4 regions of the Pseudomonas sp. FG47 genome follow, and region 1 is predicted to be linked to each of the others. Evidence: riboswitches for the same ligand, from Rfam matches in the RefSeq annotation. Region 1 holds a riboswitch; each other region holds the start of a gene.
What was found. Region 1 has a riboswitch for cobalamin ahead of cobW (cobalamin biosynthesis protein CobW). Riboswitches for the same ligand answer to the same signal wherever they lie in the genome.

Region 2: another riboswitch for cobalamin. It lies ahead of ACODS5_RS04355 (ABC transporter substrate-binding protein); the one in region 1 lies ahead of cobW (cobalamin biosynthesis protein CobW).
Region 3: another riboswitch for cobalamin. It lies ahead of ACODS5_RS20530 (ABC transporter ATP-binding protein); the one in region 1 lies ahead of cobW (cobalamin biosynthesis protein CobW).
Region 4: another riboswitch for cobalamin. It lies ahead of cobO (cob(I)yrinic acid a,c-diamide adenosyltransferase); the one in region 1 lies ahead of cobW (cobalamin biosynthesis protein CobW).

What each region holds. Positions count from the first base shown of each region.
Region 1 is NZ_JBMDJI010000003.1:223,119-226,797, forward strand. It holds gene cobN (cobaltochelatase subunit CobN) at 1-83, opposite strand, end outside; gene cobW (cobalamin biosynthesis protein CobW) at 87-1,154, opposite strand; cobalamin riboswitch at 1,255-1,453, opposite strand; cobalamin riboswitch at 1,514-1,672, shown strand; gene ACODS5_RS05240 (CbtB domain-containing protein) at 1,775-1,960, shown strand; gene ACODS5_RS05245 (CbtA family protein) at 1,971-2,666, shown strand; gene ACODS5_RS05250 (cobalamin biosynthesis protein) at 2,666-3,076, shown strand; gene cobM (precorrin-4 C(11)-methyltransferase) at 3,105-3,679, shown strand, end outside.
Region 2 is NZ_JBMDJI010000003.1:26,820-30,498, reverse strand. It holds gene ACODS5_RS04360 (FecCD family ABC transporter permease) at 1-743, opposite strand, end outside; gene ACODS5_RS04355 (ABC transporter substrate-binding protein) at 740-1,765, opposite strand; cobalamin riboswitch at 1,879-2,076, opposite strand; gene ACODS5_RS04350 (acetyltransferase domain-containing protein) at 2,103-3,269, opposite strand.
Region 3 is NZ_JBMDJI010000036.1:30,199-33,877, forward strand. It holds gene ACODS5_RS20525 (ABC transporter substrate-binding protein) at 1-762, opposite strand, end outside; gene ACODS5_RS20530 (ABC transporter ATP-binding protein) at 759-1,535, opposite strand; cobalamin riboswitch at 1,652-1,832, opposite strand; gene ACODS5_RS20535 (hypothetical protein) at 1,971-2,438, opposite strand; gene paaE (1,2-phenylacetyl-CoA epoxidase subunit PaaE) at 2,785-3,679, opposite strand, start outside.
Region 4 is NZ_JBMDJI010000019.1:58,322-62,000, forward strand. It holds gene ACODS5_RS15590 (hypothetical protein) at 1-476, opposite strand, end outside; cobalamin riboswitch at 628-845, shown strand; gene cobO (cob(I)yrinic acid a,c-diamide adenosyltransferase) at 957-1,568, shown strand; gene ACODS5_RS15600 (cobyrinic acid a,c-diamide synthase CobB) at 1,565-2,860, shown strand; gene bluB (5,6-dimethylbenzimidazole synthase) at 2,857-3,507, shown strand; gene cbiB (adenosylcobinamide-phosphate synthase CbiB) at 3,504-3,679, shown strand, end outside.

The DNA of each region.
Region 1 (3,679 bases):
ACCAACTCGGCAGGTGTCTGGCCGAGATCGGCAATGCTGTCGTCCGGCACGAAGCCGCCGGGCTGGGTCCGCAGCAGGTGCATGGATCAGGCGCCCAAGGCCTGGCGCAGGCGCGCTTCAAGCTGCGCGGCGTCCAGGTCCTGGCCAATCAGCACCAGGCGGGTGATGCGCGCTTCATCGCTGCGCCAGGCACGGTCGAAGTGCTTGTCGAAACGGGTACCCACGCCCTGGATCAGCAGGCGCATCGGCTTGCCGGGAATGGCGGCGAAGCCCTTGGCGCGCAGGATGCCGAACTCACCGACCAGTTGGCTCAGGGCACCGAGCAGCAGGCTTTCGTCGGCCTCGGGCAGGTCGATGGAAATCGAATCGAAGGCATCATGATCGTGGTCGTCGTGATCGTCACCGTCGTGGTGCGAATCATGGTGGGTGCGACGGCCATCGATATGCGCCTCGGACTCGGCGCCCACGCCCAGCAGCACGTCGAGTGGCAGGCGGCCACTGCTGGCCTCGATCACCTTGACCGCCGGCGGCAGTTCCTCGGCCACCTCGGCGCGCACCTTGGCCAGGCCCGCGGCGTCGATCAGGTCGGCCTTGTTCAGCACCACCAGGTCGGCACTGGCCAACTGGTCGGCGAACAGCTCGTGCAGCGGCGATTCGTGGTCCAGGTTGGGGTCGAGCTTGCGCTGGGCGTCGACCTGCTCGGGGTAGGCGGCGAAGGTGCCGGCGGCCACCGCCGGGCTGTCGACCACGGTGATCACCGCATCGACGGTGCAGGCGTTGCGAATTTCCGGCCACTGGAAGGCTTGCACCAGGGGTTTGGGCAGGGCCAGGCCGCTGGTTTCGATAAGGATATGGTCAAGGTCGCCGCGGCGGGCCACCAGCTCGCGCATCACTGGGAAGAACTCTTCCTGCACGGTGCAGCACAGGCAGCCGTTGGCCAGCTCGAAGACCCGGCCCTGCGCCTCTTCCTCGGTGCAGCCGATGCTGCACTGCTTGAGGATCTCGCCGTCGATGCCCAGTTCGCCGAACTCGTTGACGATCACCGCGATACGACGGCCCTGGGCGTTGTCGAGCATGTGGCGGAGCAAGGTGGTCTTGCCCGAGCCGAGAAAGCCGGTGACGATGGTGACAGGGAGCTTGGCCAGTGTTTTCATGTCGCGTTGCCCTTGGCGGCTGTGGCGCGGGCATGCGGGACGGCGGCCGCGGCCATGCTGGCCGGGCGCGTTCGCCACCGGATCACCCCGCCCGGTTGAAAGTCGAAAACGTCGCGAGGCAGGTCTCCTGGCTTGCACCAATCCGGCGCCGGGGCCGGTGGCTCAGCGCCTTCCCGCGCGCCTGCGCAGTGGCTGTGCCGAACCTTTCAGTGCCTACAGTTGCGGGGGCAGCCGCGGCTTGTACCGCGTTCCCGTCTTAGCTCAGGCCAGGCCTGAGAACCTCGAAGCGGCAAGGCTACGCATCCACCCGACAACGGTCAACCGCCGCCGCGATTGACGCCGGCCACGCCCCGTGATTTGCTAGCGCACTGCCTTCAGGTGCCCCCAATTGGGGGTGAAACGGGAAACCGGTGCGACGCGGCCTCTACAACAGGGGCGGACAAAGCCGGTGCTGCCCCCGCAACGGTAAGCGAGCGATGCTCGCCAGCCCGGAGACCGGCCTGTGGTGCTCGATGAACAACCCCGCGGTGGGCGGGTGCTGTCGCATGCCCTGGGCCATCCGCGCCTGGGGGCGTCGCGCTTGCCCGTTGCCCAAAACAAAAGCAGCAGAGGAACGCGTCATGCCTATCACCAGTGCCAAGCACAGCATCGTCACCCCCGTCAGCCTCAGCCAGCGCCTGCTGGTCGCCGTGGGCGCCAGCCTGCTGGGCCTGAGCCTGGTGTACTTCGCCGGCTTCTCGCACATCGAGGCGGTGCACAACGCCGCCCACGACACCCGTCACAGCGCCGCCTTCCCCTGCCACTGAGTATCCCCGCATGATCACGCGTATTGCCCGCACCGCGGGCTTCAGCGGGCTGCTCGCCGCCCTGCTGCTGACCCTGCTGCAAAGTTTCTGGATCGCCCCGCTGATCCTCCAGGCGGAAACCTTCGAGAGCGCCGCCCCGGTAGCCGAGCAGCATGAACATGCGCCAGCCGAAGCCGGCCACAGCCATGAGCACAACGCCGAGGCCTGGGCACCGCAAGACGGCTGGCAGCGAGTGCTGGCCACCACCGGCGGCAACCTGGTGGTAGCCGTCGGCTTCGCCCTGATCCTCGCCGCGCTGTACAGCCTGCGTGAACCTGGCCGCGTCAGCACCGGCGCGCTCTGGGGCCTGGCCGGCTTCGCCGTGTTCTGCCTGGCGCCCACCCTGGGCTTGCCGGCCGAGCTGCCAGGCACCGCCGCCGCCGACCTGGGCCAACGCCAGGCCTGGTGGATCGGCACCGCCGCCGCCACCGCGGCCGGCCTGGCCTTGCTGGTGTTTAGCCGGCATTGGTTGTTCAAGGTGCTGGGGGTCGTGCTGCTGGTGATCCCTCACCTGATCGGCGCGCCACAACCGGCAGTGCACGCAAGCCTGGCCCCAGAGACCCTGGCCACACAGTTCAAGATCGCTTCCTGGCTGACCAACGCCGCGTTCTGGCTGGCCCTGGGCCTGCTCAGCGCCTGGCTGTTCCGCCGCGCCAACCCGGCCTGATGCTCGATTTCAGCCCGCAGCCCGCGCTGTACGCGGGCTTTGGTTGTCGCCGTGGCTGCCCCGTCGAGACCCTGGCGGTGCTGCTGCGCCAGACCATGGCCCGCCACGTCCTGCCCCTGTCGGCCTTGCGCGCCATCGCCAGCATCGACCCGAAGGCCCGCGAACCGGGCTTGCTGGCCCTGGCCGAGCGCCTTGGCGTGCCGTTCCTGTGCTTCGACGCCGCGCACCTGCTAGCTTTCGAACCGTTGCTCAGCCAACGCTCGGCCACCGCCTACGCCCAGACCGGCTGCTGGGGCGTGGCCGAAAGCGCCGCCCTGGCCCTGGCTGCCCGCGTCGCGCCACAGCCCAGCCTGCACGTGCCGCGGCAAGTCCTTGCCGGCGCTACCCTGGCGCTGGCCATCGGCGGATAATCCGCTTCTTTATCTGCAAGGAACCGCCATGACGGTCTACTTCATCGGTGCCGGCCCCGGCGATCCGGAACTGATCACGGTCAAGGGCCAGCGCCTGATTCGCCAGTGCCCGGTGATCATCTACGCAGGCTCCCTGGTCCCGCCCGCGGTGCTCGAGGGCCATAACGCCCGAACCGTGCTCAACAGCGCCGAACTGCACCTGGAGCAGATCGTCGAGGCCATGCGCCAGGCCCACGCCGAAGGCCTGGACGTGGCCCGGGTGCACAGCGGCGATCCCAGCCTGTACGGCGCCATCGGCGAACAGATCCGCCACCTGCAGGCACTGGGCATCGACTACCAGATCATCCCCGGGGTCACCGCCACCGCCGCCAGCGCCGCGCTGCTGGGCTGCGAGCTGACCCTCCCGGACGTGGCGCAGACGGTGATCCTCACCCGTTATGGCGACAGCTCGCCGATGCCGCCAGGCGAGCAGCTGGCCGATCTGGCCCGGCATGGCAGCACCCTGGCCATCCACCTGGGGGTCAAGCACCTGGCGCGCATCGTCGACGAGCTCTTGCCGCACTATGGCGGTGACTGCCCGATTGCCGTGGTGCACCGCGCCAC
Region 2 (3,679 bases), 200 kb from region 1:
CAGCTGATCAGCAGCAGCTGGGTGCGGCGCACTGGCACACCGAGCGAGGCGGCGGAATCGGCGCCGAAGGTGAAGGCATCCAATGCCCGCCGATGGCCCAGGCAGACCAGCAGCCCCAGCACGGCCATCGGTACCGCCAGGGCTACCGATGGCCAGCGCACCCCGCTGAGGTTGCCCAGCAGCCAGAACAGGATGCCGCGGGCTTGCTCGGCGGTGGCGGATTTGGTGATCAGGAACGCGGTGAGCGCGTTGAACAGCTGCGAGCCGGCGATCCCGGCAAGGATCACCTGGGTATTGTCATGGCGGCTGCCGCTGGCCCGGGACAGCGCCAGCACCAAGGCAAAGGCCGCCAGTGCGCCGAGGAAGGCGCCGCCGGACAGCGACAGCGCCGCGCCGCCCAGGCCGAGCAGGCCGACCGCCACGGCGCCGGTCGAGGCCCCGGCGGACAGGCCCAGCAAATACGGCTCTGCCAGCGGGTTGCGCAGCAACGCCTGGAGAATCACCCCGCAGGTGGCCAGGCCCGCGCCGCAGGCAGCGGCCACCAGGGTACGCGGCAACCGGTAGTTCCAGACGATGCCGGCGTCGATCGGATCGAGTGGGTAGCCCGCTTGCCACAGATGATTGGCCAGCACCTGCCAGAACACTTCGGCGCTCACTGGGGTTTCGCCGATGGCGATACCCGCGAGCATGGCCAGGCCCAGGGCGAGCAGCGCGAAGGCGCCAAGGGGCAGCAGGCGACTCATGGTTGCGCCGCTTTACCGCTGGCGAAGGCCGTGGACAGCACTTGCAGCCCGCGGAACAGACGCAGGCCGGCCTGCATGGCATCGGCGTCGAGGACGATGATGCGGTCCTGTTTCACCGCCTCCATGTTGCGGGTCAGCGGGTCGCTGCGCAGGAACTGGAGTTTCTTCTGATAGTCATCGGCAGGGTAGCGGCGTCGGTCCATGCGCGCGATGATCAGCCAGGTGGGATTGGCCTTGGCCAGGGTTTCCCAGCCTACGGTCGGCCATTCCTCGTTGGACTCGACCACGTTGCGCACCCCTAGGGTCTGCAGCATGAAGTCGGCCACGCCCTGACGGCCGGCCACGTACGGGTCGAGCGCCAGGTCGGCGCTGGAGAACCAGAACAACGCGCTGGTGTGGCTCAGGTCCTTGCCCACCAGTTGTTGCTGAGCACGCTGCAGGCTGCCCTGGAGTGCTGTGTTGAGGGCGGCGCCGTGCGCCTGCACGTCGAAGATCTCGGCCAGTTGGCTGATGCTCTTGTAGATGCTCTGCACCTTGAACGGTTGCAGACGGGTGCCATCGGCGCCCACCAGGTTGTCCTTGCCTTCGCAATCGGAGGGCAGCAGGTAGGTGGGAATCTGCAATTCGGCGAACTGTTCGCGGGTGGCGACCGCGCCTTGGGCACCGACCATCCATTCGAACTGCACCACCACCAGTTGCGGACGCTTGGCCACCACCGCCTCGAAACTTGGTTCGTTATCGGCCAGGCGCTCGACCTTGTCGTTCTGCGCCTTGAACTCGGGCAGTACGTTGTTGAACCACAACGAAGTGCCGGCCAGGCGTTCGCCCAGGCCCAGGGCATAGAGCAGTTCGCTGCCGGCCTGGCCGATGGTCACCGCGCGTTCGGGCGCCCGGGCGAAGGTCTGGGGCACGCCGCAGTTGTCGAGGGTCAACGGATACTGGGTGGCACTGGCAGGGCTATCGGCCTGGGCCAGCGCGCACAGGGTCAAGCCGGCGACGACGGTGGCGAGGTGGGGCAACATGGTGGGGCGGTCTCCTGTCTTGCGTTGTGCGGTCATGGGCACGGACAGGCATCGCCGGGCACGAGCGAGGGGCTGCGAGCGCAAGGCGGATGACCATCCCGGACACCCCGCCGGTTGGTGAACACGTGCCGGCAGGTCTCCTGACTGGTGCGTCCAGGCCCGACGCCGGCCTTCCCGGATGGATCATCCAGTGGCATCGATGGCGTGGGCTCGGCACCTACAGTTGCGGGGGCAGTTCCGTTCGGCGCGCGCTGGACGCGCCTGGGATTCCCTTTTGATTCCGTGTGGAAACCGGCGGGCGGCATGGTAGACCATCGCACCGCCGGGCGAAACGCCTTTACAGGTACTTGAGCCAGGCCAGGTCGCGGCGCCGCGCCTTCAACCGGGCGAAGCCGCGGACCGGCAGGTACAGCGCGGCAGCCAGCAACATGGCCAGCAGCCAGACCGCGGCGACACCCTCGAAACCGAAATATTCGCCCTGGTTGCGGCCGAACAGGCCGACGCTGGCCAGGTACAGCCCCTTGAGCACATACAGGTGCAGCAGGTAGAAGAACATCGGCGCCGCGCCGAACACCGCCAGCGCGCCGATCCAGCGAGCGCTGCCGGCACGCTCGAAGGCGCGTAGCAACAGCAGCCCGGCGCCCAGGGTCAGGGCCAGGAACAGCAGCGAAGGTGGGTACTTGGTGATGTTGAAGAAACTCATCAGCGTCTGCGTGACACTGGGGTAACTGCTCCAGGGCGCTTCGCCGTAACCATTGAGCAGGCGCAGTGCAACGAAACCCAGCAGGGCCAGAGCCCCGGCCAGCAGCAGCCGCCGTTGGCGGGCATCGGCCTGGCTGGTGCGGGCGAACCATGGGCCAAGGGCGTAGCCCAGGACGATCACGCCGATCCACGGCAACAACGGATAGGATGTGCGCAAGCGTAAGTTGTCGCAGACCTCCAACCAGCCGCGATCGTGCAGGACCGCCCAGGGCACATGCAGGGCCGATGCCTGCTCGAAGTGCAGGCCATCGAGCAGGTTGTGGCCAGCGACGATCAGCGCGCCCAGGGCGATAAGCGCCGGGCGTGGCAACCACACCAGCAGCGACAGGGCGATCATGCTCAGGCCTATGGCCCAGATCACCTGCAGGTAGATCACACTGGGTGGCAGCTGGAAGGTCCAGGCGAAGTTGACCAAGGTGACCTCCAGCACGACCAGGAACAGCCCGCGCTTGAACAGAAAGGCCGAGACGTCGCCACGGCCCTGGTGCTTTTCGCCGTACAACCAGGCGGACAACCCGGTGAGCAGCACGAACACCGGGGCGCACAGGTGCGCCAGGGTGCGGCTGGCGAAAAGGCTGGGGTCGGTGGCATCGATCGTCATCGGGTCGCTGACCTGGCGGTGCAGAAAGAAGGTTTCGCGCACGTGGTCCAGGAGCATGAACAGGATCACCAGGCCGCGTAGGGCGTCGATGCTTTGCAGGCGTTGGTTGGGCAGGGGGGAAGGGGCAGTGGCGCTGGTCATTGGCTGGGTCGCAGACAGGAATGGCATTTCAAATCAAATGTTATCGTATAACATTTCACTGGCGCCTGAACAGCTCGATTTCGTGTGGAGGGCCACCAGGCGTTCACCACGACCCCAGCAGCGCCTATCAGTCACTCTGCATTGAAACTTTTTTCGCGGCCTGGCCAACCTCCCGAGTGCCTTGCGGGTAATCCTCCAGATCAGCATCACCCATAACCGCTGGCCTGCCTCCTTCACCTCCCGGAAAAACCGCCGGAACCACCCCGCGACACCCGAGTTTTTCCCTGCCGAACTCCCGATGTTTTTTCCTTTGGCTGTCACCACAAGCTGCGAATGTTGCCTTCGTGGACAGGCCTCCAGCCCCTCTGGATCAGGGTGTACGGCCTCGGCCACAGCAATGCGCGACCCAC
Region 3 (3,679 bases), on a different contig from region 1:
GACGATGACGATTACCTCGGGATCGCGCTCGACCACGCTTTCCCAGCTGACCTCGGTCCAGCTGGCAGGCACGTCGGCCATGACATTACTGCCGCCGGCCGTATCGATCAGTGCCTGGGGCATGCCCAGGCTGCCGGAGGTGGTGGGGCGGTCCTCGCCGCTGTCGTAGAGAAACACCCGTGGTCGGGCCTGGAGCGAGGCCAACGAAGCGCGGACTCGTGCGATACGCAGGCGCAGTTGCTCGACCAGACTGTCGGCCCGTGCGCTGACGCCGAAGATCCGGCCCAGGTTGCCCAGGTCGGTGTACAGGTCGTCGAGGCTTGCCGGGTGCCAGGGCATGATCCGTGAGCAGGATTCGCTCAGTTCGTATACCGGAATGCCGAACGTTGCCAGGCGCTGCGGGGTGAGCGGCCCGCCGACCTGCATGCCATAGCTCCAGCCGGCGAACAGAAAGTCGGCGTCGGCCGCGAGCAGGGTTTCCACCGACGGATAGCGCGATGCCAGTTCCGGCAGGCCGTGCAGGGCCTCGCGCATCGTCGGGGCGAGGCTTTTCCAGCCACTGATGCCGCTGTAGCCGACCATGCGCTCGCGCAGCCCCAGTGCCAGCAGCATGCCGGTCAAGTTGACGTCGTGGCTCACCGCCCGTTGCGGTGGCTGGCTGAAGGTGACCGCGCGCTCGCAACTGCGCACGGTCACGGGGAAGCCTTGTGCCAGGGCACACAGTGGCAGGCAGGCGAACAGGGCAAGCAACAGGCGGGTCATGCGTGACGAATCCAGGTAATGCGTGGGTGCTCGCCCACGGGGTGACGGTCGACCAGGGCGTGAACCCCGAACACCTCGGCCAGGCATTGCTCGGTCAACACCTCGGCGGGCGTGCCCTGGGCGATGATCCGGCCTTGCTCGATCAGGTACAGGCGGTCGCAGAACGTCGCCGCCAGGTTGAGGTCGTGGAAGCTGGCCAGCAAGCCCAGGCCGCTGCCGCGCAGGTGTTGCAGCAGGGCGAGCTGGTGGCGTGGGTCGAGGTGGTTGGTCGGCTCGTCGAGAATCAGCAGGCGCGGCTGCTGGGCCAAGGCCCGGGCCAGCAGCACACGCTGCTTTTCGCCACCGGACAGGCTGGCGAAGCCTTGCTCGGCGCGATCCTGCAGGCCCAGCTGGCGCAGGGCGTGGTCCACCGGCGCCGAATCGCCGCCTGCGTCGAGCCAGCCCAGGTGCGGGGTGCGACCCATGGCCACGACGTCGCGCACGCTCAGGCCGAAATCCTCGGGAAACTCCTGGAGCATCACCGCCACCCGCTGGGCCAGCCAGCGCGGCGGGTGCAGCCAGATATCCTCGCCATCGAGCAGCACCCGGCCAGCCCGTGGCCGGCTGAAACGGTAGGCGCAGCGCAGCAGGCTGGTCTTGCCGCTGCCATTGGGCCCGATCAGGCCGACGAATTCGCCGGATTGGACCTTGAGGTCGATACCGGCCAGCAGGTCCGGCCCGGTGGCGGACAGCGACCAGTGCAGGCGCTCTAGGTGCAGCAGGGAACAAGACATGGATGGACACCGCAGGAATGAATGAGCCCGACGGTGACGGTGCGAGACGGCCGCGCAGGCGCGCGGGCGCCTGGCAAGCTGAGCGCACCCGCCCTCCGCGGGAATGGCCATGGGCGAATCAGGCCGGTCTCCGGGCTGGCGAGGGTCATCGGGCATTCACCTTCCCATGCGCGGGGCACAGTGGCGTGTCGAATGCCAGGCTCGCTTACCGTTGCGGGGGCAGCGCCGGACTTCTCGCGCGGGCGAGGCACCGGCTTCCCGTTTAATCCCTGGCGCGGCGGCCAGGGACACCTGAAAGCAGGGGCGCATCTGAGCATTTATGCCCATGGGAGTCAACGCATGCCTTTTGTTGCTCTGCCAGGTCGCCTATTGCTCAGAGTGGGTGCCGATCCATTGCGCGAAATCTGTAACCACCTGTCGCTGATAGAAGGTGGCTTAAGTGGGGCGGAAGTTGAACGTCTCGCCGCTCATTTCAAGAGTCAAATTGTAGCGGCCACTCTTCTTGTCAAGAGTCACGCAATGGAATTTTTCCGGGCCGCTTGTTTCGGGTGGACCCAGCTTCGGTTCAACGATGAGTAGACGTATGAATGTCAAGGCATCGTCATCATTGAGGCGTGCCGTCACGCTTTTTTGCGGCAGCCCTAAATATGAAATATCAATTTCTACATTTCTCGCGTTGTCGAATTTGTAAAAATACCAAGTATTAAGCCAGAACCACACATCTCCAGGCGCTGATTTAAAGGCGTCCGCATGTATCAATCTATCTTCATTCGGAATGGTCGTGACGGAGGCAATGGTGGTGCCGCTCTTGGGCTTCAGTCGCCACATGTCTATCAAGTAAGACTTGAAGCCCGTTGCCTCGGTTTCGACGACGTATAGAAGACGAAGCCAGTGTCCGCCCACTTGTCAACTTCTTCATCCTTGCTCCAATAAAATTTGTATTGCACATCTGGCTTGAGGTTGTTAATCACCTTGAATGTCTGCAGATCGGTAGCCATGCTCGACTCCCTCTTCGAATAGATCAACCCGCTGCAACTCACCTTACTCTGCGCTGATAAAATCGACACCTAGTAAAATTACCAGTATCAACGATTCGATGATAATAGTTACCACGCCTTATATGCTCGCAGGAGAGTACGGGTTTTTGGCACGCCCCTGACTGCCCAAGGCAAAAACGATTGTGCAAGGTTGCTGGGCTGCGGGATCGCGTTGCGCGCCTTTCGCGGCATCGATACCGTAGCCCGTGGTATCAAAGCTGGTCGAAGTCCAGCACCACCTTGTCGCTGATCGGGAAACTCTGGCACGACAGCACGTAGCCGGCCGCCACTTCGTAGTCCTCCAGGGCATGGTTGCTGTCCATCTCCACCTCGCCCTCGATCACCTTGCACTTGCAGGTCGAGCACACCCCGGCCTTGCACGAATAGGGCAGCTCGGCACCAATGGCGTTGCCGGCGTCGAGCACGCTGACGGTGTTGCGCGGCAGGTCGAAGGCCAGCGCCCGACCATCGCTGATCACGGTGATTTGACTACTGCTGGCGTCGAGCTGGCGAGCGGCCTCGCGTGCCTCGCGGCGGGCCGTGCCATCGGCGGCGGCGAACAGTTCGAAGTGAATGCGCGCCTTGTCCATGCCGTTGGCCTGCAAGCTGTCGCGCACGGTCTCGGTCATGGCCTGGGGGCCGCAGATGAAGGCGGCGTCGAGGTTGGGCACATCCAGCCAGCGAGAGAACAGCTGGCCGCACTTGTCGGCGTCGATGCGGCCGTTGTACAGGTCGACATCCTGTTGTTCACGGCTGAACACGAAGATCAGGTTCAGGCGCTCCAGGTACTGGTTCTTCAGGTCTTCCAAGCGGTCGCGGAACAGCGCGCTGCTGCTGGCCCGGTTGCCGTACAGCAGGGTGAAGCGGCTGTGCGGCTCGCAGGCCAAGGTGGTGGCGATCAGCGACAGGATAGGGGTGATGCCGCTGCCGGCGGCGACGCCCAGGTAGTGGCCCTGGCGGCTCGGCTCCAGTGGCACGAAGAAGCTGCCCGAGGGCGGCATCACCTCCAGTTGCTGGCCGGCCTCGAGCACGTCGTTGGCGAACGCAGAGAAACGCCCGCCCGGCACGCGCTTGACCGCCACGCGCAGTTCGCCGTCCTGCACCGCG
Region 4 (3,679 bases), on a different contig from region 1:
GTGTGTTTTTGCAGGTCGTCGACCAGGTCCTGCAGTTCTTCGGGGCTGGCGTGCTGCCCGGCCTTCCACGGGGTGACGAACAACGCCCCGGCCTTGAACTGGCTGGCGTAGGCGATCGCCTTGGCCTGGCTGGCGCTCTCCTGCAAGGCCGCTGCCAGGTCGAGGCGGGCGATGCGTGGCCAGCGCTGGCTGGCGTGCAGGTGGATCGAGTCCTCGGCATTGCCGATGAACAGGTCGCCGCGCGCCTCGCGCTCGCCTTCGTCGCGTTGTTTCTTGCTGGTGTATTGCTCCAGCGCCACCAGCTCGGCCTGCCAGGCCGCCGCCGCGAGCATCCCGGTGTTGGCGGCGGCGCCGTGCCAATACGGGGCCTCGTTATCGCCTTGGAACTGGTTGAAGCGGTCGATACAGTCGACCCAGCGTTCCAGGGCCGGGCGCAGGAACTCCAGGCGGGGGTTGTTGATGATCAGGCCTTGCATGCTGCGCGCTCCTTGTCATTGTGGTCGCGGTCGGTCGCGGTGATGGCTATGTGATATCACTGCTTTGAGTGTGGCACAAGCTGGCGGATCGGCCATTGATCCAGGCCAGATCGGTCCATGCTCGATTGACGCTCCTGATGCAACCCTCTAACCTTCGCGGCGTGTTTCAGGTGCCCTGCGAGCCGTGGCTCGGCAGGGTGAAACTGGGAAGCCGGTGAGCGCCAGCCAAGGTGCGAGTCCGGCGCTGCCCCCGCAACGGTAGGTGAGTCAACGCTGCGCAAGGCCACTGGGTGTATCGCCCGGGAAGGCGCGCAGCCCGGGCCAGGCCCGCTCACAAGCCCGGAGACCGGCCTGCAACTGCCAACGGCATCACGGAGGGTGATGCGCCAGCGATGTGGCCTGCGCCACGGCCCCTGCGCGTTCTCCGTCTGCCCGCCCTTTTTCTGTCGCTGCCCCTGCGACAGCCCGCGGAGACCCCTGATGAGCGAATCCACCGAACGCGACGAACGTCACCTGGCGCGCATGCAGCGCAAGAAGGCGATCATCGACGAGCGCATCGCCAATTCCCCCAACGAATGCGGCCTGTTGCTGGTGCTGACCGGCAACGGCAAGGGCAAGAGCAGCTCAGCTTTCGGCATGTTGGCCCGCGCCTTGGGCCACGGCATGCAGTGCGGCGTGGTGCAGTTCATCAAGGGTCGCAACAGCACAGGCGAAGAGCTGTTCTTCCGCCGCTTCCCCGAGCAGGTGCGCTATCACGTGATGGGTGAGGGCTTCACCTGGGAGACCCAGGACCGCCAGCGCGACATCGCCGCCGCCGAGGCCGCGTGGGCGGTATCGCGCCAGTTGCTGCAGGATCCGTCGATCCAGTTCGTGGTGCTCGATGAGCTGAACATCGCCCTCAAGCATGGCTACCTCGACCTCGACCAGGTGCTCTCGGACATCCAGGCCCGCCCACCGATGCAGCATGTGATCGTCACCGGCCGTGCAGCCAAGCCGGAAATGATCGAGCTGGCCGACACCGTCACCGAGATGGGCATGCTCAAGCACGCCTTCCAGGCCGGTATCCGCGCACAGAAGGGCGTCGAGCTGTGAGTGACTCGCGCCAATGTCCCGCCGTGCTGATCGCGGCCCCGGCCTCGGGCCAGGGCAAGACCACGGTCACCGCCGCCCTGGCCCGCCTGCACCGCAACCTCGGGCGCAAGGTGCGGGTGTTCAAGTGCGGGCCTGACTTTCTCGACCCGATGATCCTCGAGCGTGCCAGTGGCGCGCCGGTCTATCAGCTGGACCTGTGGATGATCGGTGCCGAGGAGAGTCGTCGCCTGCTGTGGGAAGCGGCGGGCGAGGCCGACCTGATCCTGATCGAAGGCGTGATGGGGCTGTTCGACGGCACGCCGTCGAGCGCCGATCTGGCCCGTCATTTCGGCGTGCCGGTGCTGGCGGTGATCGATGGCACGGCCATGGCCCAGACCTTCGGCGCCCTGGCCCTGGGCCTGGCGCGTTACCAGCCCGACTTGCCGTTCGCCGGGGTGCTGGCCAACCGGGTTGGCAGCCTGCGCCACGCGCAGTTGCTCGAAGGCAGCCTCACCGAAGGCCTGCGCTGGTACGGCGGGTTGTCCCGCGAGCGTGGCATCGAGCTGCCCAGCCGCCACCTCGGCCTGGTCCAGGCCAGTGAACTCAATGACCTGGATGCGCGCCTGGATGCCGCCGCCGAAGCGCTGGGTGCCAGCTGCGATGCAGCATTGCCGCCACCGGTCGGTTTTGCCCGGCCTGAGCCACTGGGCGTGACCACACCGCTTGCCGGGGTGCGCATCGGGGTGGCCCATGACGAAGCCTTCGCCTTCACCTATGGCGCCAACCTGGATCTGCTGCGCAGCCTCGGCGCGCAGCTCGAATTCTTCTCGCCGTTGCATGATCGGGAGTTGCCTGATGTAGACAGCCTGTACCTGCCAGGCGGCTACCCGGAGCTGCACCATCAGGCCCTGGCCGCCAACGCACCGATGCTGGAGGCGATCCGTGGCCACCACGCCGAGGGCAAGCCGCTGCTGGCCGAGTGTGGCGGCATGCTCTACCTGCTCGACGCCCTGACCGATGTGGCCGGTGTGCGTGCGCCGCTGGCAGGCCTGCTGCCGGGCGAGGCGACCATGCAGAAGCGCCTGGCGGCCTTGGCCCTGCAGGCCGTCGAGTTGCCCGAAGGCATCCTGCGCGGCCACACCTATCACCATTCACTGACCAGCACCGAGCTGGAACCGATTGCCCGGGGCCTGAGCCCCAACGGCGGACGCGGCAACGAGGCGGTCTACCGCCTGGGACGGCTGACCGCTTCCTACGTGCATTTCTATTTTCCGTCCAACCCCGACGCGGCGGCGGCGCTGTTGCGACCATGAGCGAACACGCGTACAGCGCCGTTGAGCGCGCGGCCATCTACCGGGCCATCGGCGAGCGCCGCGACATGCGCCATTTCGCCGGCGGCGAGGTGGCCCCCGAGTTGCTCGGGCGTCTGCTGGCCGCCGCTCATCAGGCCCCCAGCGTGGGCCTGATGCAGCCCTGGCGCTTCATTCGTATCAGCCAGCGCGGTTTGCGCGAACGTATCCAGGCGTTGGTGGAGCAGGAGCGGGTGCGCACCGCCGAAGCCCTGGGCGAGCGCTCCGATGAGTTCATGAAGCTCAAGGTCGAAGGCATCAACGACTGCGCCGAGGTGCTGGTCGCCGCGCTGATGGACAAGCGCGAGGCGCATGTCTTCGGCCGCCGCACCCTGCCGGAGATGGACCTGGCTTCGCTGGCCTGCGCCATCCAGAACCTGTGGCTGGCGGCGCGGGCCGAAGGGCTGGGCATGGGCTGGGTGTCGCTGTTCGAGCCGCAGGCCCTGGCCGAGCTGCTGGGCATGCCCGTAGGTGCCAAGCCCATGGCGGTGCTGTGCCTGGGGCCGGTGACCGAATTCTATCCGGCGCCGATGCTGGTGCTCGAAGACTGGGCCGAGCAACGGCCGTTGAGTGACATGCTCTACGAGAACCAGTGGGGAGAGCGGTCATGAGTGTGGCTTTGCTGACCGTGGCCGGCGTGGCTCTGGATGCACTGCTGGGTGAGCCGAGGCGGCGCCATCCCCTGGTCGGTTTCGGCAACCTCGCCGTGCGCCTGGAGCAGCGCTTCAACGCCGGTGGCCGGGGCTGGCGCAGCCACGGTGTCACGGCCTGGTTCCTGGCTGT